Regions from separate parts of the Allobosea vaviloviae genome, predicted to be linked through region 4. Evidence: predicted binding sites of a transcription regulator. Region 4 holds the regulator's gene; each other region holds the start of a gene.
What was found. Region 4 encodes LexA, which represses DNA repair genes until DNA is damaged. Its sites were predicted from a motif close to TGTTCNNNNTGTGTTCNG; they were not measured.

Region 1: a site for LexA is predicted at 3,989-4,006, ahead of BHK69_RS08715 (YifB family Mg chelatase-like AAA ATPase). Genes of this name have one in related genera too.
Region 2: a site for LexA is predicted at 1,458-1,475, ahead of recA (recombinase RecA). Genes of this name have one in related genera too.
Region 3: a site for LexA is predicted at 4,307-4,324, ahead of BHK69_RS09510 (DNA recombination protein RmuC). Genes of this name have one in related genera too.

Annotation. Positions count from the first base shown of each region.
Region 1 is NZ_CP017147.1:1,863,648-1,869,372, reverse strand. Features, by position in the region: gene BHK69_RS08750 (cytochrome c oxidase subunit II) at 1-40, opposite strand, end outside; gene BHK69_RS08745 (c-type cytochrome) at 510-899, opposite strand; tRNA gene BHK69_RS08740 (tRNA-Ser) at 1,271-1,360, opposite strand; gene BHK69_RS08735 (hypothetical protein) at 1,640-1,963, shown strand; gene msrA (peptide-methionine (S)-S-oxide reductase MsrA) at 2,047-2,703, shown strand; gene BHK69_RS08725 (TIGR00645 family protein) at 2,797-3,363, shown strand; gene BHK69_RS08720 (GNAT family N-acetyltransferase) at 3,360-3,869, opposite strand; gene BHK69_RS08715 (YifB family Mg chelatase-like AAA ATPase) at 4,059-5,597, shown strand.
Region 2 is NZ_CP017147.1:5,277,839-5,283,563, reverse strand. Features, by position in the region: gene recA (recombinase RecA) at 288-1,373, opposite strand; gene BHK69_RS24350 (alpha/beta fold hydrolase) at 1,743-2,621, opposite strand; gene cckA (cell cycle histidine kinase CckA) at 3,005-5,512, opposite strand; gene flhB (flagellar biosynthesis protein FlhB) at 5,605-5,725, opposite strand, start outside.
Region 3 is NZ_CP017147.1:2,029,220-2,034,944, reverse strand. Features, by position in the region: gene dapE (succinyl-diaminopimelate desuccinylase) at 1-969, shown strand, start outside; gene BHK69_RS09530 (hypothetical protein) at 1,038-1,625, shown strand; gene truA (tRNA pseudouridine(38-40) synthase TruA) at 1,860-2,597, opposite strand; gene fmt (methionyl-tRNA formyltransferase) at 2,756-3,685, opposite strand; gene BHK69_RS09515 (peptide deformylase) at 3,720-4,241, opposite strand; gene BHK69_RS09510 (DNA recombination protein RmuC) at 4,356-5,543, shown strand; gene BHK69_RS09505 (alpha/beta fold hydrolase) at 5,588-5,725, opposite strand, start outside.
Region 4 is NZ_CP017147.1:4,410,678-4,416,402, forward strand. Features, by position in the region: gene trpD (anthranilate phosphoribosyltransferase) at 1-677, shown strand, start outside; gene trpC (indole-3-glycerol phosphate synthase TrpC) at 685-1,497, shown strand; gene moaC (cyclic pyranopterin monophosphate synthase MoaC) at 1,494-1,979, shown strand; gene BHK69_RS20155 (molybdopterin molybdotransferase MoeA) at 1,976-3,187, shown strand; gene lexA (transcriptional repressor LexA) at 3,269-3,988, shown strand; gene BHK69_RS20165 (ComEC/Rec2 family competence protein) at 3,982-5,725, opposite strand, start outside.

The DNA.
Region 1 (5,725 bases), 2.5 Mb from region 4:
AGCCGATCACGATCAGAGCCAAGACGACTGCGATACCCATCCCTCTTTCATCCTTGCCGAGGGCGGCGTGAACAGGAAGCAGGCTATGCCACGGCGCATGTCATGCGCCATGCGCTACATAAATGAGTTCACTATCGATATGAGAACAGTGTTGCGGCCCGAGATGAATCGGGCCTGCAGTTTAAAACGGAGTTGGACTTTAAAACGGACTTGGTCTCTAAAACCGTCTTGGCCAATGACATCGCTTGCGGCACATGACCGCTGCGGGGCGCGGGCTCGGGCGAGCGCACCTTTGGGCTGCAAGTTTTGCTTCCTGTCCGCCATTGCCGAACCTTGGGTTCGCCTGGACGACCGCGTGTCGCGTCTGACGCAAAAAACTCTCAGCCAGGCTGCAGGATCTTCAAGCCTTCAGCCCGTTGCCTCATGTTGTCGTCCTGCTCGCGGGAGTTGTCAATTGATCCCGCATCGCAGGCCGGCGCCGCCACGACTGCAATCGCGCGCCGATCCGGCTATTTCTTCTTGCCGTCCGCGTCAAATTGCTTGAGGAAGGCGAGGATGTCGTCGATTTCCTGATCCGATTTGAGGCCTGGAAACACCATCTTGGTGCTCGGGATCTTGGCCTGCGGCCCCTTGATGTAATCCCGGAACGTGGGCTCATCCCATAGGATGCCGGAGTTCTTGTTGGCGGGCGAGTAGCTGTAGCCCTCGATCGATCCCGCCTGCCGACCGAGAAGGCCGTTCAGTTTCGGCCCGACGGCATTCTTGGCCGTCTCCCCGATCTGGTGGCAGGCGCGGCACTTCTGGAAAACCTTCTCGCCCGCGGCGGGATCGCCGGCCGCTTTGGCCGGATGGGGCAAGGCCGCAAACATCAGCGAGGCCATCAAGATCCAACGCAGCATCGAAGGTTCTCCTTCGAACTCGGAGGCGACCCAATCCGCTTGACCGCGGCGGAGCCGCACAACCTCTCGCAATATGCTTACATCATTGCCGGCTGCCCTCCAAACCGGCGGAGGCAGCTTGAGGATGAGAACGCCAGGCTTCGGAAACTGACCCAGTCCACAAAGGGCCAACTTGCGACATAAATGGCGCCAGACGCGAGCCACTTCGGTTCTCTCCGGCAACCGAGCAGACGGCTCTCGCCGTGCCCCCCAGAAAGCATTAGCTCTTTTGAACTTTAACTCGACGAGAGAAACCCGCCCCAGCGCTAACGCCCGGGCATGCCGGCGAATTCTGCGCGGCCTGCTTCAATCATGGGAGGTTGAGAATTAGCTGGCGGACAGGGCGGGATTCGAACCCGCGATACGGTTTCCCGTATACACACTTTCCAGGCGTGCGCCTTCAACCACTCGGCCACCTGTCCGGCGCGCTGCTTATGACCGCCGAGCCGGCTTCTTTCAAGGGCCGATCGCAAGGCTTTTCACAGTTCGTGCGAATGAGGCGCTCGCGCCCGTTGCAAAGGCCTGTCGGAATGGGCACATCGGGGCTGGGGCTGGCCCCGATCCCGGTCTGCGGGCTAGAGCGTTTTCAAGCGAAGTGGAATCCGGTTCGCGTGAAGAAAACGCGTTAAAACAAATGCCTAGAGCAATTTCCGATCCAGCTGGATCGGAAATTGCTCTAGGTTGCTGCGCGCGAGGGAGCGATGGTGCGGTTTCTGCTGCGGCTGTTGGGCTATGTCCTGATCGCGGCCGGCTTTGTCTCTCTCGTCATCGACGGTGCGCGCTCGATCGCCAATTCGGCGCTGCAGTTCACCCCGATCAGTGCCACGCTCGCGGCCCTGCTTGGCGAGCGCTATCAATCGCTGCAGCCGGCGATCGAGCGCAATCTCCACCCGCTGCTCTGGGATCCCGTCCTGTTCAACCTGATACGCTCGCCGACCGCGCTGGCGGCGCTCCTGCTGGGTTTCCTGCTGCTCAGGCTCGGCGCGCGGCCGGAACCGACGATCGGCATCGTCACACGACGGTGAAGCGCCACGCGCGGATTCATGCCTGTCGAAATCGCGCCCGCATGCCTATCTTGGTGGCCGACAGCACGATGAGGGAGCCCAAGATGTTCTTCCAGCGCAAAAAGGCCGTCCTGCCCCAGGCCGATGAGGCGCTGCCCGGCCGGCCGCAGGCGATCGCGACCGCCGAGCGGCATTTTCTCAGCAAGCGCCCGCTGCAAGGTCCCTATCCCGAGGGGCTCGAGACCGCTGTTTTCGGCATCGGTTGCTTCTGGGGAGCGGAACGCAAGTTCTGGCAGATCGAGGACGGCGTCTGGGTCACCGCGGTCGGCTATACCGGCGGCCTGACCCCGAACCCGAGCTATGAGGAGGTCTGCTCGGGCATGACCGGGCATAACGAGGTCGTGCGCGTGGTCTACGACCCCGCCAAGCTGCCCTACGAGATGCTGCTCAAGACCTTCTGGGAGAATCACGACCCGACCCAGGGCATGCGCCAGGGCAACGATATCGGCACGCAATATCGCTCCGGCATCTATGTCACCACGGCCGCGCAGCGCGAGGCCGCCGAACGCTCGAAAGCCGACTATCAGCAGGCGCTCAGCCAGCGTGGCTATGGCCCGATCACCACCGAAATCCTCGACGCGCCGGAATTCTACTTCGCCGAGGACTATCACCAGCAATATCTCGCCAAGAACCCGGCCGGCTATTGCGGATTGGGCGGCACCGGCGTCGCCTGCCAGATCGGCCTCAGTGTCGAAGCCTGATGCTCCAACCAGACTAGAACGAGGCCCCGCAGGCTTGCCTGCGGGGCCTCTTCACGTCATGGCAGGAGGAGAGAGCACATCAGGGGGCACAGGATGGCACAGCATCAGACCGAAGCGGAGACCGCGCCCGATTTCACGCCATCAGTCCCTGAGCGCGTGCTGGAGACCTTCCTCTCGGCCAGCCGCTGGCTGCTGGCGCCGTTTTATGTGCTGCTCGTCATTGCGCTTGGCGGCCTGCTGGTGAAGGCGCTGCAGGAGGCATGGCACTTCATCAGCCATGTCTTCTCCGCGACCGAATCCGACGTGATCCTCGGCGTGCTCTCGCTGGTCGACCTGACCTTCACGGGCTCGCTGATCGTCATCGTGATCTTCTCCGGCTATGAGAACTTCGTCTCGAAGATCGATCCGAAGGCGCATCGCGACTGGCCGGAATGGATGTCGCAGATCGACTTCTCCGGCCTCAAGCTGAAGCTAATCTCCTCGATCGTCGCGATCTCGGCGATCCAGGTGCTGAAGGCCTTCATGAATGTGAAAGCCTCCTCCGACCGCGACCTGACCTGGCTCGTCGCGATTCACGTCGTCTTCGTGGTGTCGGGGCTGGTGATGGCCTGGACCGACAGGATCTCCGGCGAGGGGCATGGCGGAAAGGGCGGGCACTAGAGCCGGATGCGCTCGAACATGGTGACCTCGGCGCTTTTGTAGGAGGCCTGCCCGAAAGGCGCATAGCCCAGCTTTCCGGCCAGCCGGACCGAGGCCGTATTGTTGGGATTGATGATGCAGACGGTGCGGGTCTGCGGCCGATTGGCGTCGAACCAGGCATGAGCCGCGCCCACGGCCTCTGCTGCGATGCCACGGCCATGCGCCGCTGTCGCGGTGATCCAGGCGGCTTCCGGATAGGGATCGAACACCTCGCCGAGGCCGCGATGGAAATCGGCGAGCCCGGTCTGGCCGAGGAGGCGGCCGCTCTCCTTCTCGATGATGACAAAAAGCCCGTAACCCAGCAGCGACCAGTGCCCGGCATAGCGCAGCAGGCGATGCCAACTCTCCTCCCGCGACAGCGGCCCGCCGATGAAGCTCATGACCGCGGGGTCGGAAAGCAGCGCGTAGCTCGCCTCGAAATCATCCAGGACGGGCGGGCGGAGCAGCAGGCGTTCTGTCTCGATCATAACAGCTTTGAACCATTTCCAGCGCTCGTCGCCTATGGCGGAGATGCGCGCTCCCGTTGCGCGCCGGACACATAGCCGCGGCAGCCTGCGCGCCGCACCAGCATGAATAAGCGAGCATAAGTTCCCGATATGTTCTTGCGTGTGGTTTGAAGCTCGATTAGCCTCACGCAAGGGCAAGGGGTGGCGCTGATGGTGACGCGGGTCGCGACGGTGGCGTTCGAGGGCATCGAGGCGCGCGCCGTCGATGTGCAGGTGCAGGTGACGCCGGGCGGCGTCGCCTTCATCCTGGTCGGCCTGCCCGACAAGGCCGTGGCCGAAAGCCGCGAGCGGGTGCGCGCCGCGCTGATCGCCTCGGGGCTGGCGCTGCCGGCCAAGCGCATCACCGTCAATCTCGCGCCGGCCGACCTTCCAAAGGAGGGCAGCCATTACGACCTGCCGATCGCGCTCGGCGTGATGGCGGCGATCGGGGCGATCCCGGCGGATGCGCTGGCGGGCTACACGGTCCTGGGCGAGCTCGCGCTCGACGGCTCGATCACGGCAGTGGCCGGCGTGCTGCCAGCCGCGATCGCCGCCTATGGCAGGGGCCAGGGACTGATCTGCCCGGCGGCGTCCGGCCCCGAAGCGGCCTGGGCCGCCGCCGATATCGACATCCTCAGCCCGCGCTCGCTGATCCAGCTCGCCAATCATTTCAAGGGCACGCAGGTGATGGCGCGGCCGGAGCCGGCGGTGGCGCGGCAATCGGGCTCCCTGCCCGATCTTGCCGACATCAAGGGCCAGGAGAGCGCCAAGCGCGTCCTCGAAATCGCTGCGGCCGGAGGTCATAATCTCCTGATGAACGGGCCGCCCGGCGCCGGAAAATCGATGCTGGCGAGCCGGTTGCCCTCGATCCTGCCGCCGCTGAACCCGCGCGAATTGCTGGAAGTCTCGATGGTGCTCTCGGTCGCAGGCCATCTCGCCGACGGCGCCCTGACCGACCGGCGGCCCTTCCGCGCGCCGCATCACTCGGCCTCGATGGCGGCGCTCGTCGGCGGCGGCTTGCAGGCCAAGCCCGGCGAGATCTCGCTCGCCCATCACGGCGTGCTCTTCCTCGACGAATTACCGGAGTTCCAGGCGCAGGCGCTCGACGCATTGCGCCAGCCGATGGAGACCGGCGACGTGCTGATCTCGCGGGCCAATCATCGCGCGGTTTATCCGGCCCGCTTCCAGCTCGTCGCGGCGATGAACCCATGCCGCTGCGGCAAGGCGACGGAGCCGGGCTTCGCCTGTCGCCGCCAGCAGAACGAGCGCTGCATGGCGCAGTATCAGAGCCGCATCTCCGGGCCGATGCTCGACCGTATCGACATCACCATAGACGTGCCGGCGGTCACGGCGTCCGACCTGATCCTGCCGCGCCCGAGCGAGGGCTCGGCCGAGGTTGCGGCCCGCGTCGCCGCGGCAAGGCGGCTCCAGACGGCGCGGTTCGAGGCGCTCGGTCTCGGCGGCATCTCGACCAACGCAGCCTGCCCGGCGACGGTGCTGGACGAGATCGCGCGGCCCGACAATGCCGGCCTCAAGCTGCTCAGGGACGCCGCCGACGCGATGCGCCTGACGGCGCGAGCCTATCACCGTGTCCTGAAGGTGGCCCGGACGCTGGCCGATCTCGACGGCGAGCCCAAGATCGGGCGCATCCATCTGGCCGAGGCCCTGTCCTATCGCTCGCGCATCGACCAGGTCGCGCAGGCGGCGTGAGTCTTGGCTTCGATGGACAGCGCTCGCTTGCGACGCTTCGGCTGGTGCGATCTTGGGCTGGTGCGATCTTGGGCTGGTGCGATCTTGGGCTGGTGCGGTCCCGGGCCAGAGACGCACCGTCATCCTGG
Region 2 (5,725 bases), 870 kb from region 4:
AATCTGAATTCGTCTCTCATCTCAGAGTGAGAGCAGGATCGATTGCGAAAAACCGGTTCCCACATTTTTTTGCATCCTGCTCTTGCAGGCGGCTTGCCCCTGTCGAGAGAGCCAAAGCGCGAGATGTTTCCTCAAAGCCTTGGCTGCAAACGAAACCTTGGCGGCAAACGAAAGCGGGCGGCCCGACCGGCCGCCCGCTGAAATCTGAATCCGTCTCTCATCTAAGAGTGAGAGCAGGATCGATTGCGAAAAACCGGTGCCCAGTTTTTCGCATCCTGCTCTGAAGCTCAGGCCTCCCCCTCGTCGAGGTCGTCGTCGGTCGGGGTCGCCTGGTCGAGGATGCGCTCGGCGACGAGGCCGGAATTCTGCCGGATCGTCGCCTCGATCTTGGCCGCCACATCCGGATTGGCCTTGAGGAAAGCCTTGGCATTCTCGCGGCCCTGGCCGAGGCGCTGGCTGTCGAAGGAGAACCAGGCACCGGATTTTTCGACCATGCCGGCCTTGACGCCGAGATCGACCAGTTCGCCGACCTTGGAGATGCCCTCGCCGAACATGATGTCGAACTCGACCTGCTTGAAGGGCGGGGCGACCTTGTTCTTCACGACCTTGACGCGGACCTGGTTGCCGGTCGCTTCCTCGCGGTCCTTCAGCGTCGAGATGCGGCGAATATCGAGGCGCACCGAGGCGTAGAATTTCAGCGCGTTGCCGCCGGTGGTGGTCTCGGGCGAGCCATACATCACGCCGATCTTCATGCGGATCTGGTTGATGAAGATGACCATGCAGTTCGAGCGCGAGATCGAGGCGGTCAGCTTGCGCAGCGCCTGGCTCATCAGGCGGGCCTGCAGGCCGGGCTGGACATCGCCCATCTCGCCCTCGATTTCGGCGCGCGGGGTCAATGCGGCAACCGAGTCGATCACCAGCACGTCGATCGCGCCCGAGCGCACCAGCGTGTCGGTGATCTCCAGCGCCTGTTCGCCGGTGTCGGGCTGCGAGATCAGCAGGTCGTCGAGATTGACCCCGAGCTTGCGGGCATAGACCGGGTCGAGCGCATGCTCGGCATCGACAAAGGCGCAGACGCCGCCCTTCTTCTGGGCCTCGGCGATGGTGTGGAGCGCCAGCGTCGTCTTGCCGGAGGATTCAGGCCCGTAGATCTCGATGACGCGGCCGCGCGGCAGGCCGCCGACGCCGAGCGCGATGTCGAGGCCCAGCGAACCCGTCGAAACCGTCTCGATCTCGATCGCCTGCTGGTTCTTGCCCAGCCGCATGATCGAGCCCTTGCCGAAGGCGCGTTCGATCTGCGAGAGCGCTGCGTCCAGCGCCTTGGCCTTGTCCATCGAGGAGCCTTCCACGAGCTTGAGATTCGCCTGATTCACGGATTGCGCTCCTTATGGCAGGGGCGCGACCACATCTCAATGCGCGCCATGACGATATATGGTCATGGTTTGTTCTCATGAACAAGTTCTTTTTTTGTTCTCACAATTCGCCGCGTTTCTGGATTTGCTCCATTCCGGCTGCCCGTGGTGCGGCGGTCCGGAATTCGCCGGTCGATTCTGGCCAGGAACTACGCCGTAGGCTCGGCCACGAGAGCCGAGCGCCCTCGCCAGGGATCGTGAGGCATCGTCAAGAGCAGTCACATGGCCCGGTTCGGACGAACGGCTTGAGGTCGTCATTGGTCTCGGCAACGCAGCGGTGGCGCGAGCCGCGCTCTGACAGGCCGCCAGGACGAGCTTGCAGGCATTCTCTCAGGGAATTTGGCTCAGTCTCGCCTGTGTTCGCTTGATGAACTCGATCATGAGGGCGAGTGCGGGTTCGGCGTGCGTTTCGAGCAAGAAGTGTCCGCCATCGACAATATGCGCGTCCATGCGCGGCAGATCCTGCATCCACGACAGCGTTTCGGCGATGTCGAAGAATGGGTCGTGACGGCCCCACAACATGAGTGCAGGCGGCTGCCATTTTTCGAGATAGGCGGCGATCGCGTCGAAACGCGCGGCGTGGTTTTTGTAGTCGGCGATGAGCGCGCGGTGGGTCTCCATGCGGCCGGGACGATTCATCACCCGCCAGTCCTCGACCCAAGGCTCTCCTTTGATCGTGGCGGCGACATCCTCCGGCAGGCCGCCCGTGTATTGCTCGCGCGTGAACTCGAAGGTCAGGTGGACGGTTGCGGCCGCCTCGTTCTCTTTTGTCGGTTCCGACCAGAACTTTAAAGTCGCGTCCCATAAAGGTCCGAAGCCGGTTCGGTGCGCGTTGGCGTTCTGGATGATGAAGCCCGAAACCAGCTCGGGGGCCTGCATGGCGATTTGCAGGCCCACAGGGGCGCCCCAATCATGCAGGTAGATGAAGCGGCGCCCAATCCGGAGCTGGGCCAGCAATTCTGAAATTGCATCGCTGAACGCTGCAAAGGAGGGCGTCGGTGGAACGTCGGACTGACCGTGGCCCGGGAGGTCGGGCGCGATCACATAGGCTACGCGCGCCAGTCCCGGAATGACGTCGCGGAACGTATGTGCCGAGCTGGGAAATCCGTGCAGAAGGAGCAAAGCCGGGTTGGATGGATCGCCCGCAGCGACATATGCAAGCTCGGTTCCGCCGGAGAGACGCGTTCGTCGTGGAGTGGGGAGGCTCATGCCACGATCTCGTTTTGCCAAGACTTCGGTGCCAAGATTTCGGTGCCAAGACTTCGTTTTGCCGTCTGGAGATGCAGTTCAACTCAACCGAACCGTGCAAGTTCCGGGCGGTGCAGACGTCGCTACCTCACGACCGATCGCTGTCGCGCGGCCGCAGCGTCATAGCGTTCCGGTGGAAACGTGGTTGTCAGCCCCGATGATCACTCAACATATGATCAAACGTCTTCCGGCCTCGTGACGCAGCGCCCAAGCAAGGCCTGGTCCACCTGACCCTGATCGCGTGAATGGTGGATGGTGTAATCGGAGAGATGCACCAGAGTTCTTGGCCGTGAATCCGAGTCTGTCAGGCACGGGGCTTGCGGCGAGGCCGCGACCCGTCCGGATCACCCCATCGCCGCCTTCACTGTCTCGACCAGCTGCTTCATCGTGAAGGGTTTGGGCAGGAACTGGAAGTCCTCGCCCTCGGGCAGGTTCTTGCGGAAGGCCTCTTCGGCGTAGCCGGAGACGAAGACGACCTTGGTCGCCGGGTTGCGCTGGCGCAGTTCGCCGAGCAGGGTCGGGCCGTCCATTTCCGGCATCACCACGTCGGAGACGACGAGGTCGATGCGGCCGTCATGCTTCATGAAGATGTCGAGCGCCTCGACGCCCGAGGCCGCTTCGTGGACCGTGTAGCCGCGCGAGACCAGCATGCGGGCATTGAGCGCGCGGACCGCATCCTCGTCCTCGACCAGCAGGATGACGCCGGCGCCGGTATGGTCGGCGGCGAGCTTCTTGGGCGCCTCCTTGGCGGCGGCCTCGGCGGCGATCTCCTCGGCGCTCGGCACATGCCTGGGCAGGAAGATGCGGAAGGTCGTGCCCCGGCCGACGGCGGAATCGCAGAAGACGAAGCCGCCGGTCTGCTTGACGATGCCATAGACCATGGAGAGGCCCAGGCCAGTGCCCTTGCCGACCTCCTTGGTGGTGAAGAAGGGCTCGAAGATCTTGTCGAGATGCTCGGGCGAGATGCCGGTGCCGGTATCCTCGACCTCAAGCAGCACATAGTCGTCGGACGGCAAGGCGGCATGGCCGAAGCCCGCCGCATCGGCGGCTGCGACATTGCGGGTGCGCACCGTCAGCTTGCCGCCATCGGGCATGGCGTCGCGGGCGTTAACTGCGAGATTGACGATGACCTGTTCGAGCTGGCCGAGATCGGCTTTGACCGGCCAGAGGTCGCGGCCCTGGCGGACATCGAGGCCGACCTTGTCGGCGACCACGCGCTTCAGCATCAGCGAGAGATCGGAGAGCACGTCGCCAAGTTCGAGCACCTGCGGGCGCAGCGTCTGCCGGCGCGAGAAGGCGAGCAATTGCCGCACCAAAGCAGCCGCGCGATAGGCGTTCTGCTTGATCTGCATGATGTCGGGGAAGGAGGGATCCGTCGGCCGATGGCTGGCGAGCAGGAACTCCGAGGCGTTGATGATGACCTGCAGCACATTGTTGAAGTCGTGTGCGATGCCGCCGGCGAGCTGGCCCACCGCCTGCATCTTGCCGGCCTGGTCCATATTGTCCTTGAGCTTGCGCTCATCGGTGGTCTCGAGCGCGTAGACGATGGCGCGCTCGCCGTCGCCATCCTCAGTGGCCGCCACGGGAGAGAGGTAGAGCCTGGCCGAGCGCCCGTCCTCGCCCGCAAGCGTGACGTCGAGCGGGGCGATGTCGGAGCGGCCATCCATCGCGTCCGACAAGGCGCGCTGCAGCTCGGCCGCACTCGGCGTGACCAGGTCCTGGATCGCCGCCGGCTGGGGCCCGGCCTGCGTCAAGCGGGTGAAGGCGGCGTTGGAGCGCAGGATGGCGCCGGCCTTGTCGACGGTGGCGATCGCCATCGGCGTGGAGTGGAAGAAGCGGGCGAAGCGGACCTCGGCGTCGCTGCGGCCGTCGGAGCCGGCCTCGCCGGAGGTGCGGTTCAGCACCAGCGTGCGCGAGGGGCCGGCGCGGCCGTCGCTGCCGAACGCGACCTGATGATGGAGCCTGACTGGCAGCGGCACGCCGTTGCGGCGCTTGAGGTCGACATCGAGCACCTCGGTGCGGACATCGCCGGGCAGGCCGCGAATGGCCTGGATGAGGGCAGCCGCGTTGGGCGTCGCGATATCGTCGAGATGCAGGCCGCCGGAGCCGAAGCGGGCGAGATCGAAATCGAGCCAGCCGGAGAGGGTGGCGTTGAGATAGGAGACCTCGCCATCGGCATCGATCGAGACGAAACCGGCCGGCGCATGGTCGAGATAGTCGATCGCGTGCTGCAACTCCTGGAAGGCGTTCTCCTGGCGCTCGCGCTCGGGCGTTACGTCCGAGACGCTCCAGAGCGTGGCCGGCCTGCTGTCGCGGTGAACGGAGGAGACGCGGATGCGGTACCAGCCGACGCCGTTGCGCCCGTCGAGCGCGGGCTCGAGCCGGACCTCCTCGATGAGGCGGCGGTTCTCGCGTGCTGCGGTGGCGAGGCGGTAGATCGCCTCCGAGACGTCGGCACGGCCGGTGAAGAGGCGCTCGACCGGGCGGATGTCGCTGGCGCCGCGGGCGCCGGCCAAAGCGAGATAGGCCTCGTTGGCATAGACGATGCGGTTCTCGCCCTCGGTGACGACGACGCCGTCCTCGGCGCCATCGACGATGACCTTGGTCAAGTCGTTGCGGGCGGCGCGGCCGGAAAACTGGATGAGGCCGATGGCGAAGGCGAAGAGGCCGAAGACGCCGACGACAGAGAGCAGCGCCAGCAATCCCAGGATCAGCGGCTGCGCCCATTCATTGGCGATGAAGCCAAGCGCGATCGCTGCGCCGACGAGCAGCCCCGCGACGAGCAGGATGACGCCGATATGGCCGGGCTTGTCGGAGCGATCGATCGCCGTGGTCGCCGTGGTTCCGCTCATTGCGGTTTGGTCCGTTCCATTGACACCGCAGCGGCGGTCCTGCGACCGACCGATGCGCGCTCAGCCTGTCTTGCACGTTAAGCTGTTGCGAGTTAGGCGCGCCGGCCCTTCAGGCGCAAGATGTAACCGATCACTTCGGCGACGGCCTTGTAGTGTTCGACAGGAATTTCTTCGTCGATCTCGACGGTTGCGTAAAGTGCCCGCGCCAAAGGC
Region 3 (5,725 bases), 2.4 Mb from region 4:
GCCATTGCCGGCCATAGCGATGTCGTGCCGGTCGGCGACGCCGAGGCCTGGACGCGCGATCCCTTCGGCGGGGAGATCGTCGACGGCGTGCTCTATGGGCGCGGCGCCTGCGACATGAAGGGCGGCCTCGCCGCCATGGTGTCCGCCGCCTTGCGCTTCCGCCGCGACAACCCGCAGGCCCCCGGCTCGATCGCCTTCCTGATCACCGGTGATGAGGAAGGCCCCGCAATCAACGGCACGGTCAAGCTGCTGGCCTGGGCGCAGAGCCAAGGCCAGCGCTTCGACCACTGCCTGCTCGGCGAGCCGACCAATCCCGCGAGCATGAGTGACATGATCAAGATCGGCCGGCGCGGCTCGCTGACCGGCAAGCTCACGGTCAACGGCAAACAGGGCCATGTCGGCTACCCCCACCTCGCCGACAATCCGATTCGCGGCATGGTGCGGCTGCTGGCGGCGCTCGACGCGGCGCCGCTCGATGGTGGCACCGCGCATTTCGACCCGAGCAATCTCGAAGTCACGACGCTCGACGTCGGCAATCCCTCGAGCAATGTCGTGCCGGCGCAGGCCAAGGCCGTGTTCAATATCCGCTTCAACGATGTCTGGACGCCCGACACGCTCGCCGCCGAGATCGAGCGGCGTTTGCGCGAGGCAGCCGGCAACCTGGTGCGGTACGAATTGACCTTCCAGCCGACCAACGCCGTCGCCTTCCTGACCGAGCCCGGCCCCTTCGTCGCCATGGTCGCGGATGCGGTCGAGGCCGAGACCGGCAAGCGCCCGGCGCTGTCGACCACCGGCGGCACCTCCGACGCCCGCTTCATCAAGAACTATTGCCCGGTGGTGGAGTATGGCGTCGTCGGCCAGACCATGCATCAGATCGATGAGCGCGTCGCCGTGGCGGACCTGACGGCGCTGGAGCGGATCACGCACAGGCTGCTCGACAGCTATTTTGCACCGCAACATGCACCTTGACCATCGCGGCCGGCATGCCAATATGAGTCTTAGACGAAAGTCTAAGATTGATCATTGGAGTGTCGGCCATGGCGCTTGCTGCCGATGATGTGGCGCGCTCTCTGCGCGGCTCGTGGCGTCTGATGTCCCAGGGCGCCAAAGCGCTGCCGGAACTCGATTTGTCGAGCGAGGGCTTCCTGCGTTCCTATGGCGCAGCCGTGCTGACGCTGCCGGCGATGGTCGCGGTGCTCGCTGCCGAACGGAGCATCGCCGGCCTTCCCAATAGCGATGGCTTGTTTCATTCGGCGCCGCTGGTGATCGCCGTCATCGCCTCGCAGGCCGCCGCCTTCCTCTGCGTGCCGGCGCTGCTCGTCGCGCTCGCCCCGCATCTCACGCGCTCCCCTGCCCTGTCGGGCTTCATCATCGCCTGGAACTGGACTGAGATCCTCTCGGCCGGCCTGCTGGCGGTCCCGGCCGCCGTGCATGCGATCGGCTGGTCGACGCCCGAGATCGCCGCGATGCAATGGCTCGCCTTCGCGGCGATCGTGGCGCGGCTGCGCTACGCCGCCGCCAAGGTGACGCTCGGCGCGGAGCATGGCCTCGCCATGACGATCGTCTGCGCCAGCTTCCTTGGCCAGTTTGGCCTCGCGCGGCTGCTGGGGCTGTGGGGCTTCTAGAGCAGGGTGCAAAAAAGCGGGAACCGGTTTTTCGCACCCTGCTCTACTGGAACCACGCCGTCATTCCGGGGCAGGCCGAAGGCCTGAGCCTGGAACCCATATCCTCAGGTGGGGACGGGTAAGGCGCGACGGCGGTAGCACCCGATCTTGCAACTCCGTGGTTATGGGTTCAGGGCTCGATCCTGCGGATCGCTCTGGAATGACGGCGGTGTTTCCAAATCAGGTCATGCTGCTCTAGTAATCCACGCCCGCCAGATAGAGCCCCGAGGGCGGCGCCAGCGCCGCGCATTGCGAGCGGTCGCGCGCCGCCAGGACCTTGCCGAGCTTGTTTTCCGGCCAACGCCCGGCCCCGACCATCTTCAGGCAGCCGACCATGGAGCGGACCTGATGATGCAGGAAGGAGCGGGCATGGACATAGGCCACGATCTCGGCTCCCTCGCGCCGGACGTCGAAGCGGTCGAGCGTGCGCATCGGGCTGTTGGCCTGGCATTCGGCGGCGCGGAAGGTCGTGAAGTCGTGATGGCCCAGCAGGGCCTTGGCCGAGCGGTCCATCGCCTCGTGATCGAGCCTGATCGGAACATGCCAGAGCCTGTCGCGATCGAGCGCCGGCTGGGCGCGGCGGTCGAGGATACGGTAGATGTAATAGCGCCGCTTTGCCGAGATGCGGGCGTCGAAATCGCCGGGCACGATCTCTGCGCTGACGACGGCGACAGGCAGGTGCTTCAGCCGCGCATTGGTCGCGTCGCGCACGACGTCGCTGCGCCAGTCCTTGTCGAGATCGACATGGGCGACCTGATGCGTCGCATGCACCCCGGCATCGGTGCGGCCGGCGCAATGCAGGCGCACGGCATGACCGCAGAAGCCTTCGATCGATTCCTCGACACTCTGCTGCACCGACGGCCCGTTGAGCTGGCGCTGCCAGCCCGAGAACGGCGTGCCATCATATTCGATGACGAGCTTGTAGCGCGGCATCAGAGCCTGATGCCGAACAATGCACGGCGGTTTTCGGGCAACGTCATGCTCATACTCTAGAGCATTTCCGCGTTTCTACGAATCGCGAAAATGCTCTAGCTCCTTGTTTTGACGCGTTTTCTTCACGCGAACCGGTGTCCACTTCGCTCGAAAACGCTCTAGAGCTTCGCGCCGGCCGTAAGCTTCGTCCCACGCAGGAATTCCGCCCCGGTGACAGGTCGCCCGCCGGCGCGCTGGACCTGCAGCAGCTTCACCGCGCCCTCCGCGCAAGCGACGGTGCCCTCGCCGTCGAGCAAGGTGCCGGGCTCGGCCGCCCCACCCGCCAGCGCCGTGCGCAAGATCTTCAATCGCTCCGGGCCCTTGCCGAGATCGATCTCGGCGAAAGCACCGGGAAAGGGCGAGAGACCACGCACGAGGTCATGAACCTGCTTGGCCGGGCGCGCCCAGTTCAGCTTCGCCTCGGCATTGCCGATCTTGGCGGCGTAGCTCACGCCCTCCTCCGGCTGCGGCGTGAAGCGCAAGCCGCCGCGGCCGAGTGCCGCCAGCGCGCGCACCATCAGATCCGCGCCCAGCGGCGCCAGCCGGTCGTGCAATTCGCCCGCCGTCATGTCCGGGCCGATCATCAAGCTCTCGACCATGCCAACGGGGCCGGTGTCGAGGCCGGCTTCCATCTTCATGACGCAGACGCCGCTCTCGGCGTCGCCGGCCATGACGGCACGCTGGAGCGGAGCCGCGCCGCGCCAGCGCGGCAGCAGCGAGGCGTGCAGGTTCAGGCAGCCGAGCTCCGGCAGATCGAGGATCGCCTGGGGCAGGATCATGCCATAGGCGACGACGACCGCGACATCGGCCTGATGCGAGGCGATGGTCTCGAGCGCCTCTTCCGATTTCAGGGTCTTGGGCGTGAAGACGGGGATGCCGAAGCGCTCGGCCGCGCGCTGCACCGGCGACGGCTTGAGATCGAGCCCCCGCCCAGCCTGCGCCGGGGCGCGGGTGTAGCAGGACACGACCTCGTGGCCTTGCCCGATGATCTCGGTCAGGGTCGGCACGGCGAAATCGGGCGTGCCCATGAAGATGACGCGTAAGCTCATACGCTGAACATGACCCCAACCGTAGCCTTTGCACTCACGCCGCGCTTTCGCGCTTGGCGACCTTGGCGAAGCGCTTGGTCACGCGCTCGCGCTTCAGCCGCGACAGATAATCGATGAACAGCACGCCGTTGAGATGGTCGACCTCATGCTGCAGGCAGGTGGCGAGCAGGCCCTCGGCGGCAATCTCCTGGGTCTTTCCGTCGAGATCCATATAGCGGAGCTTGATCGAAGCTGGCCTTTCGATCTCCTCGTAATATTCGGGGATCGAGAGGCAGCCCTCCTCATGGGTGCTCATCTCCTCGGAGGTCCAGATCACCTCCGGATTGACGAAGACCATCGGGACCTTCTCCTCGTCATCGCTCTTCGAGAGATCGATCGTCACGATGCGCTTGGGCACACCGATCTGGATCGCGGCGAGCCCGATGCCGGGCGCGTCATACATCGTCGCCAGCATGTCGGCGGCGAGCGTCTTGATCTCGGGAGTGATCGTATCGACCGGCGCAGAAACCTGACGCAGGACGGAATCGGGCAGGATAACGAGTGGACGAATGGCCATGGGGGCTCTGCGCGGAATTTTTCGAGGTTGCCGCGACATAAGCACTTGTACGCAAGCGGTCAAACTGTTCCGCTTTCGTTCGGAATCATCACCCGAATCTGCTAGGCTCTTCCGATGAAAGAGATCGCCTTCATCCTGCTCGACCGTCCCGTGACCTGGGCCGAGGCCGCGCTCGGCTTCGCCGGCTTGAGTCTCCTCCTGCTCGTGCTGGTCGTCGTCTCGTCCTGGCGCGGCGCCTCACGGCGCGCGCTCGAGGCCGCCATGGCGACTGAGCGCGCCCGCGAGATGGACGACAAGGTCGCCGAAATGAACCGCAGCCAGGCAGAGCTGTCAGGCCGCCTGCAGTCGATGGCCGAGATCCTCTCGACGCGGCAGGGCGATCTCGCCCGCCTCGTCGCCGAGCGGATGGATGGTTTGCGCCAGCAGGTCGGCGCCGGGCTGGAGCAGAATGTCCGCCAGACCTCGGAGAGCCTCGGCAAATTGCAGGAGCGGCTCGCCGTCATCGACTCCGCCCAGAAGAACCTGACCGACCTCACCTCCGAGGTGGTGACGCTGAAGGATGTGCTCTCGAACAAGCAGGCCCGCGGCGCCTATGGCCAGGGTCGCATGGAAGCGATCATCCGCGACGGGCTGCCCGCCGCCTTCTTCGCCTTCCAGCCCCAACTCTCCAACGGCAAGCGGCCCGACTGCATGGTGACGCTGCCCGGCGACGGGCGCGGCCTGGTGATCGACGCGAAATTCCCGCTGGAAAGCTTCACCATGCTGCGCGAGGCGCGCGGCGACGAGGCGAAGAAGGCGGCAGGCGTGCGCGTCCGCAATGATGTCGGCGTGCATGTGAAGGACATCGCCGAGCGTTACTTCCTGCCGGGCGAGACGCAGGATCTGGCCCTGCTCTTCGTGCCGTCGGAATCGATCTATGCCGATCTGCACGAGCATTTCGACGATGTGATCCAGAAGGCGCATCGCGCCCGGATCATGATCGTCTCGCCCTCGCTGCTGGCGCTCGCGATCCAGTTGATGCAGTCGCTGGTGCGCGACGCCCGCATGCGCGAGGAGGCGCAGGTGATCCAGTCCGAAGTCGGCAAGCTGCTCGCCGATGTGCGCCGCCTTGGCGACCGGGCCGAGAAACTCGACCAGCATTTCCGCCAGGCCCAGGAGGATGTCTCCGGCATCCGTACCTCGGCCGGCAAGATCGCCAGCCGCGGCGAGAGGATCGGCGCGCTTGAATTCGACGACGCCAAGGCAGCCGAACCGACGCTGCCCTTCGCCAAGGGGCTGGCGCTGAAGGCCGCGGCGGAGTGAGCCTGGCCTCGCCGGCGCTCTAACCCTTACTTGAGCAGCTGCCCTTACCTGAGTACCTGGAGCAGCGCCTTGTGAAACTCCTCGGGCGCCTCGACCTGCGGGGAGTGGCCAAGTTCGGGGAATTCGACGAGCCGCGCATTGGGAATGGCCTTGGCGGCCTCCCGTCCAAGCTGTTGATAGAG
Region 4 (5,725 bases):
GCGCCGCCTCCTCTCGCTCGGGCGCGGCCGATGTGCTGATGGCGCTCGGCGTCAAGGTCGGGCTCGACGCTGCGGCGACAGAGCGCTGCGTCAAGGAGGCCGGCCTCGGCTTCATGTTCGCGCCGACGCATCACGCCTCGATGCGCCATGTTGCGCCGGTGCGCACCGAACTCGGCACCCGCACGATCTTCAACCTGCTCGGCCCCCTGTCGAATCCGGCCGGCGTGACCAGGCAGCTTGTCGGCGCCTTTTCCGAGACCTGGCTGGAGCCGATGGTGAAGGTCCTGGCCTCGCTCGGCTCGCAGCGCATCTGGGCCGTGCACGGCTCCGACGGTCTGGACGAGATCACCACGACCGGGCCGACGCGTGTCGTCTCGCTCGATGGCGGCAAGATCGAGAGCTTCACGATCAGCCCGGGCGATGTCGGGCTTGCGCTGGCGAAACCTGCGGATCTGCGCGGCGGCGAGCCGGAACAGAATGCGGCCGCGCTGCGCGCCGTGCTCGAGGGGCAAAAGACCGCCTTTCGCGATATCGCGGCCTTCAATGCGGCGGCTGCGCTCGTCGTTGCCGGCAAGGCGGGCGATCTGCGCGACGGGCTGGCTCAGGCTTTCGCCGCGCTCGACAGCGGTCGCGCCAAGGCCCGGCTCGATGCGCTGATCGTCAGCTCGAACGCGTGAGGCGGCGATGACCGATATTTTCGCGAAGATCGAGACCTATAAGCGCCAGGAGATCGCCGCCGCCAAGGCCGCGATCCCGCAAGCCGAGATCGAGCGACTGGCGCTGGCCGCCTCGCCGGTACGCGGCTTTGCCGCGGCACTCGCGGCGAAGCATGCCGCCGGCGAGCCGGCATTGATCGCGGAGATCAAGAAGGCGAGCCCCTCAAAGGGGCTGATCCGGGAGGATTTCGATCCGCCCTCGCTGGCGAAGGCTTATGCGGCAGGTGGAGCCGCCTGCCTTTCGGTGCTGACCGACGCACCATCGTTCCAGGGCCGGCCCGAATTCCTGACGCAAGCGCGCGAGGCCTCCGGCCTGCCGGCGCTGCGCAAGGACTTCCTCTACGACGCCTATCAGGTGTTCGAGGCGCGGGCCTGGGGCGCCGATTGCATCCTGATCATCATGGCCGGCGTCGACGACGCCACGGCGCGCGAGCTCAACGCCACGGCACAGAGCCTCGGGATGGACGTTCTCGTCGAGGTTCATGACGAAGCCGAGCTCGATCGTGCGCTAGAGATCGACAGCCGCCTGCTTGGCATCAACAACCGCGATCTGCGTAGCTTCCATGTCGATCTCGCCGTCACCGAACGCCTGGCACCGCGCATTCCCGATGACCGGATCATCATCGGCGAGAGCGGTATCTTCGGCCCCGCCGATATCGCCAGGCTGCGGCGCGTCGGCGTCGAAACCTTCCTGGTCGGCGAGAGCCTGATGCGCCAGGCGGATGTTGCGCAGGCGACGCGCGCTCTGCTTGCCGGTCCAGGCAAGGAGGCCGCGGCGTGACCGGCCTCAGCCACCTCGATGCGCAGGGCCAGGCGCATATGGTGGATGTCGGCGACAAAGCCGAGACGACACGTATCGCCATCGCCGAAGGCAATGTGGTGATGCAGGCAGCCACGCTCGAGATCGTGCGGCGCGGCGATGCGAAGAAGGGCGACGTGCTCGGCACCGCAAGGCTTGCCGGCATCATGGCGGCCAAGCGCACGCATGAACTGATTCCACTTTGCCACCCGCTGCTGATCAGCAAGATCGCCGTCGATCTTACGATTGACGAAGCATTGCCCGGCGTGCGCGTGCGCGCCGAGGTGAAGATGAAGGGCCAGACCGGCGTCGAGATGGAAGCGCTCACCGCCGTCAGCGTCGCCTGTCTCACAGTCTACGACATGGTCAAGGCGGTCGATCGCGCGATGCACATCGAGGGCATCCGGCTGGTGCATAAATCCGGCGGGAAATCCGGCGTCTACCAGGCGGAGCAGCCGGCATGAGCCTGACCCCGGTCAAGGTTGCGCTGCAGGCGCTGCTCGACAGCGTTCCCGGACCGACACCCGTCGAGATCGTTCCGCTCGCCTCCTGCGCCGGGCGCGTATTGGGCGCCGATATCGTCGCGCTCAGAACGCAGCCGCCTTTCGCCAATTCGGCCATGGATGGCTACGCGGCCCGAGCCGCAGATCTTATGCCGGCAAATGAACTGCGCGTTATCGGCGAATCGGCTGCCGGGCGCGCCTTTGCAGGGACGGTCGGGCCCGGCGAGGCGATTCGCATCTTCACCGGCGCGCCTATGCCCGACGGTGCCGATACGATCTTGATCCAGGAGAATGCCGATGGTGTCGGCGGCCCGGTCATCCGCGTCCGCGAAGGGGCCGAGCCGGGGCGTTTCGTCCGCCCGGCCGGGCTCGATTTTCGGGAAGGCGACGTCCTCCTCCCGGCAGGGCGCCGGCTCGACAGTGCCGCGCTCGGCCTCGCGGCAGCAGCCGGACACCCTGCCCTGCCGGTTCGGCGCAAGCCTCTGGTCGCGATCCTGGCGACCGGGGACGAACTCGTCCTGCCGGGCGAAACGGTCGGGCCCGACCAGATCGTCGCTTCAAACAGCTATTCCCTGGCCGCGATCGTCGAGGAGATCGGCGGAACGGCCTTCGATCTCGGCATCGCGCGCGACAATCATCCCGATCTCGCCGCCAAGATCGAACGGGCGCGAGCAGCCGGCGCTGACGTGCTGATCACGCTCGGCGGCGCCTCGGTCGGGGCGCATGACCTTGTGCAGGAAGCCTTGAAGCGCCAGGGCATGGAGCTCGGCTTCTGGAAGATCGCGATGCGGCCGGGCAAGCCGATGATGATGGGTCGGCTTGGTGCCATGGTCGCCGTCGGCCTACCCGGCAACCCTGTCTCGTCGATCGTCTGCGGGCATCTGTTCGTGGCGCCGTTGATCGAGGCGCTCCTCGGCATGCCCGATCCCGCGCGCGACCGTAGCGAACCGGCGATTCTCGGAATCGATATGCCGGCTAATGATGAGCGTGAAGATTATCTGCGCGCCGATCTTCAACACATCGAGTCGGGCTGGCTCGCCACCCCCTTCACCAAGCAGGATTCCTCGATGCTGGGCAATCTGGCGCGCGCACGGGCGCTGGTCATTCGCCCGGCCTATGCAGAGCCGGCAAAAGAAGGCGCACCCTGCCGGATCATCCGCCTCCGCTAGGTTAGCTTGCGGAACACAACACGAACGTGTATGATGTTCGTGATTTGTTTCGAATTCGCGCCGCGGGCGCTGGCGGGGACCATGCTGACACGCAAACAATTCGAATTGCTCCGCTTCATCCAGGAACGCCTGCGTGAAAGCGGCGTGCCGCCCTCCTTCGACGAAATGAAGGACGCGCTCGATCTCCGCTCGAAATCCGGCATTCATCGCCTGATCATGGCGTTGGAGGAGCGAGGCTTCATTCGCCGGCTGCCCAATCGCGCCCGCGCATTGGAGGTGATCAAGCTTCCCGATGGCGTCGGCACGCCACAAGGCGCGCGCCCGCGTTTCAGCCCCTCCATCGTGCAAGGCGGCCTCGGCCAGGGCGGCGGCCTCGGCAAGGCGCGCCCGGCGCCGAATCCCGAAGAGGAGGCGCGGGCCACGATCGCAATCCCGGTGATGGGGCGGATCGCGGCCGGCACGCCGATCTCGGCGATCCAGAGCCGGAGCCACAGTGTGGCACTGCCGGCGGACATGCTCGGCGCCGGCGAGCATTTCGCGCTTGAGGTGCGCGGCGATTCGATGGTCGAGGCCGGCATTCTCGACGGCGACACCGTCGTCATCCGCCGGCAGGACACCGCCAATACCGGCGACATCATCGTGGCGCTGATCGATGACGAGGAGGCGACGCTGAAGCGCCTGCGCAAACGTGGCTCGTCAATCGCGCTTGAAGCCGCAAACCCGGCTTATGAAACCCGTGTGCTCGGCCCTGATCGGGTCAAGATCCAGGGTCGCTTGGTCAATTTGATGCGGCGCTACTGAATCCGGTCGGGCTCGGCTGCCACATCGCCCGTATCGCTCCTCTCCGGCTGCCGCGCAGGAGGCGGCTGCGAGGGCCTTGGGCTTGTCGCCGTGCGCTTACGCATCCAAGGGCGATCGGCGTCCTGCCGTTCCGATTGGATCGTGCGCCAGCCGCCTGCAGTGCCGATGAGGGAGGTCGCGCCGTCGCGGTTCAGGGCCGTCCGGTCGACCAGCTTCGCTGCGCAGGGAGCCGACCAGGGTATCGGCGTGACGACGAGGTCGGCGCGCAGGCAATCCTCGATGACGGCGAGCCGGTCTTTCGCATAGGCGATCCGGCGGCCGTTGCGAGCGGTGACGACACAGCCTTGCGTATCGCAAGCCGCATTCTTGCGCAGGCTCGCATCCGTGGGCTGCCGCCCATCGCCATCGGCGGTGAGCCATTGTTGCAGCACAAAGCTGCTTGGCCGGCCGGCCAGAATGAAACGGTCATCGGCTCCGCGCACGACGAGGCCGGAACCGTCGCGTTCGATGACGATATCCGGCCGGTCCGGCTTGGCCGCGACCGTGACGCCCATCACCAGCGGCACAATGGCTAGCAACCGAAGCTTGGTGCTCCACAGCGTCAGCCAGAGCAGTGTCATTGCAAGGCAGACCAGCGCGGCCTCGCCGAAGGCGGGAATGATCAGCGTCGAGTGATCGATCGCCGCGACCCAGTGGGCCAGCCGCAGCACGACCTCGGAGGCGGCGCCCATCAGCCACCAGGCCGGCCAGTCGAGGCCGAAGGGGTAGGCCAGCACTCCGAACACCGCAGCTGGCATGACGAACAGCGAGACGAAGGGCAAGGCGAGCGCATTGCCGAGCAGCCCGAACGGATTGAAGGTCTGGAAATGATAGGCGCCGAACGGGGCCGTCGCCGCCGTCGCCAGCAGGGTTGTGATGACGGTGCCGCTGGCGGCGATCCAGAGTGGGCGCAGCGGCCAGGGCCATGGCGATGGCGGCGCGGTCTGATTGCGTTCCTCCCAGCGCTCGGCAAAGGCGATCAGCGCCGCGACCGCCCCGAATGACATCTGGAAGCTCGGCCCGAGCAGCGCCTCGGGCTCGCGCAGCAAGACGATGATGGCCGCCAAGGCAAGGTTGCGCATGCTCAGCGCCGGGCGGTCGATCAGGATTGCGCCGAGCATGACCAGCGTCATGATCAATGACCTGACGGTTGCGACATCGGAGCCGGAGAAGATGCAATAGGCGGTTGCTCCGATCATGGCGGCAACGGCGGCGATCTTCTTGATCGGCCAATGCAGGGCCAGCGTCTGCGAGAGCGCCAGCAGCGCCCGCACCAGCCAGAGGATCGTGCCGGCGGCGAGCACCATGTGCAGGCCCGAAATCGAGACGATGTGGTAGATGCCAGCCGCGCGCAGATCGGCATTGGTCGTTTCCGTGATCAGACCGCGCTTGCCGGTCACCAGCGCTGCCGCCATCGCGCCGGCCTGCCCGCCCCCGACGCTGGCGATGCGGGCGGTCAGGGCGTTGCGGGCGCGGTCGATCAGAACGGCTCTCGCGAGTTCGGGCGGAGGCGGGCCTGGCGCCGGCGTCAGCATGATCTTGCCGGGGATGTTGCCGACCGCTCCGATGCCGCGAAAGAACGCGTCGCGGCCGAAATCATAGCCGCCCGGTCGCGCCGGACCAGGCGGCGGCAGAAGGCGCGCATTGGCCGTGATATGGTCTCCCGGCGCGACTGTCTCCGCCTTGATGTTGACGCGG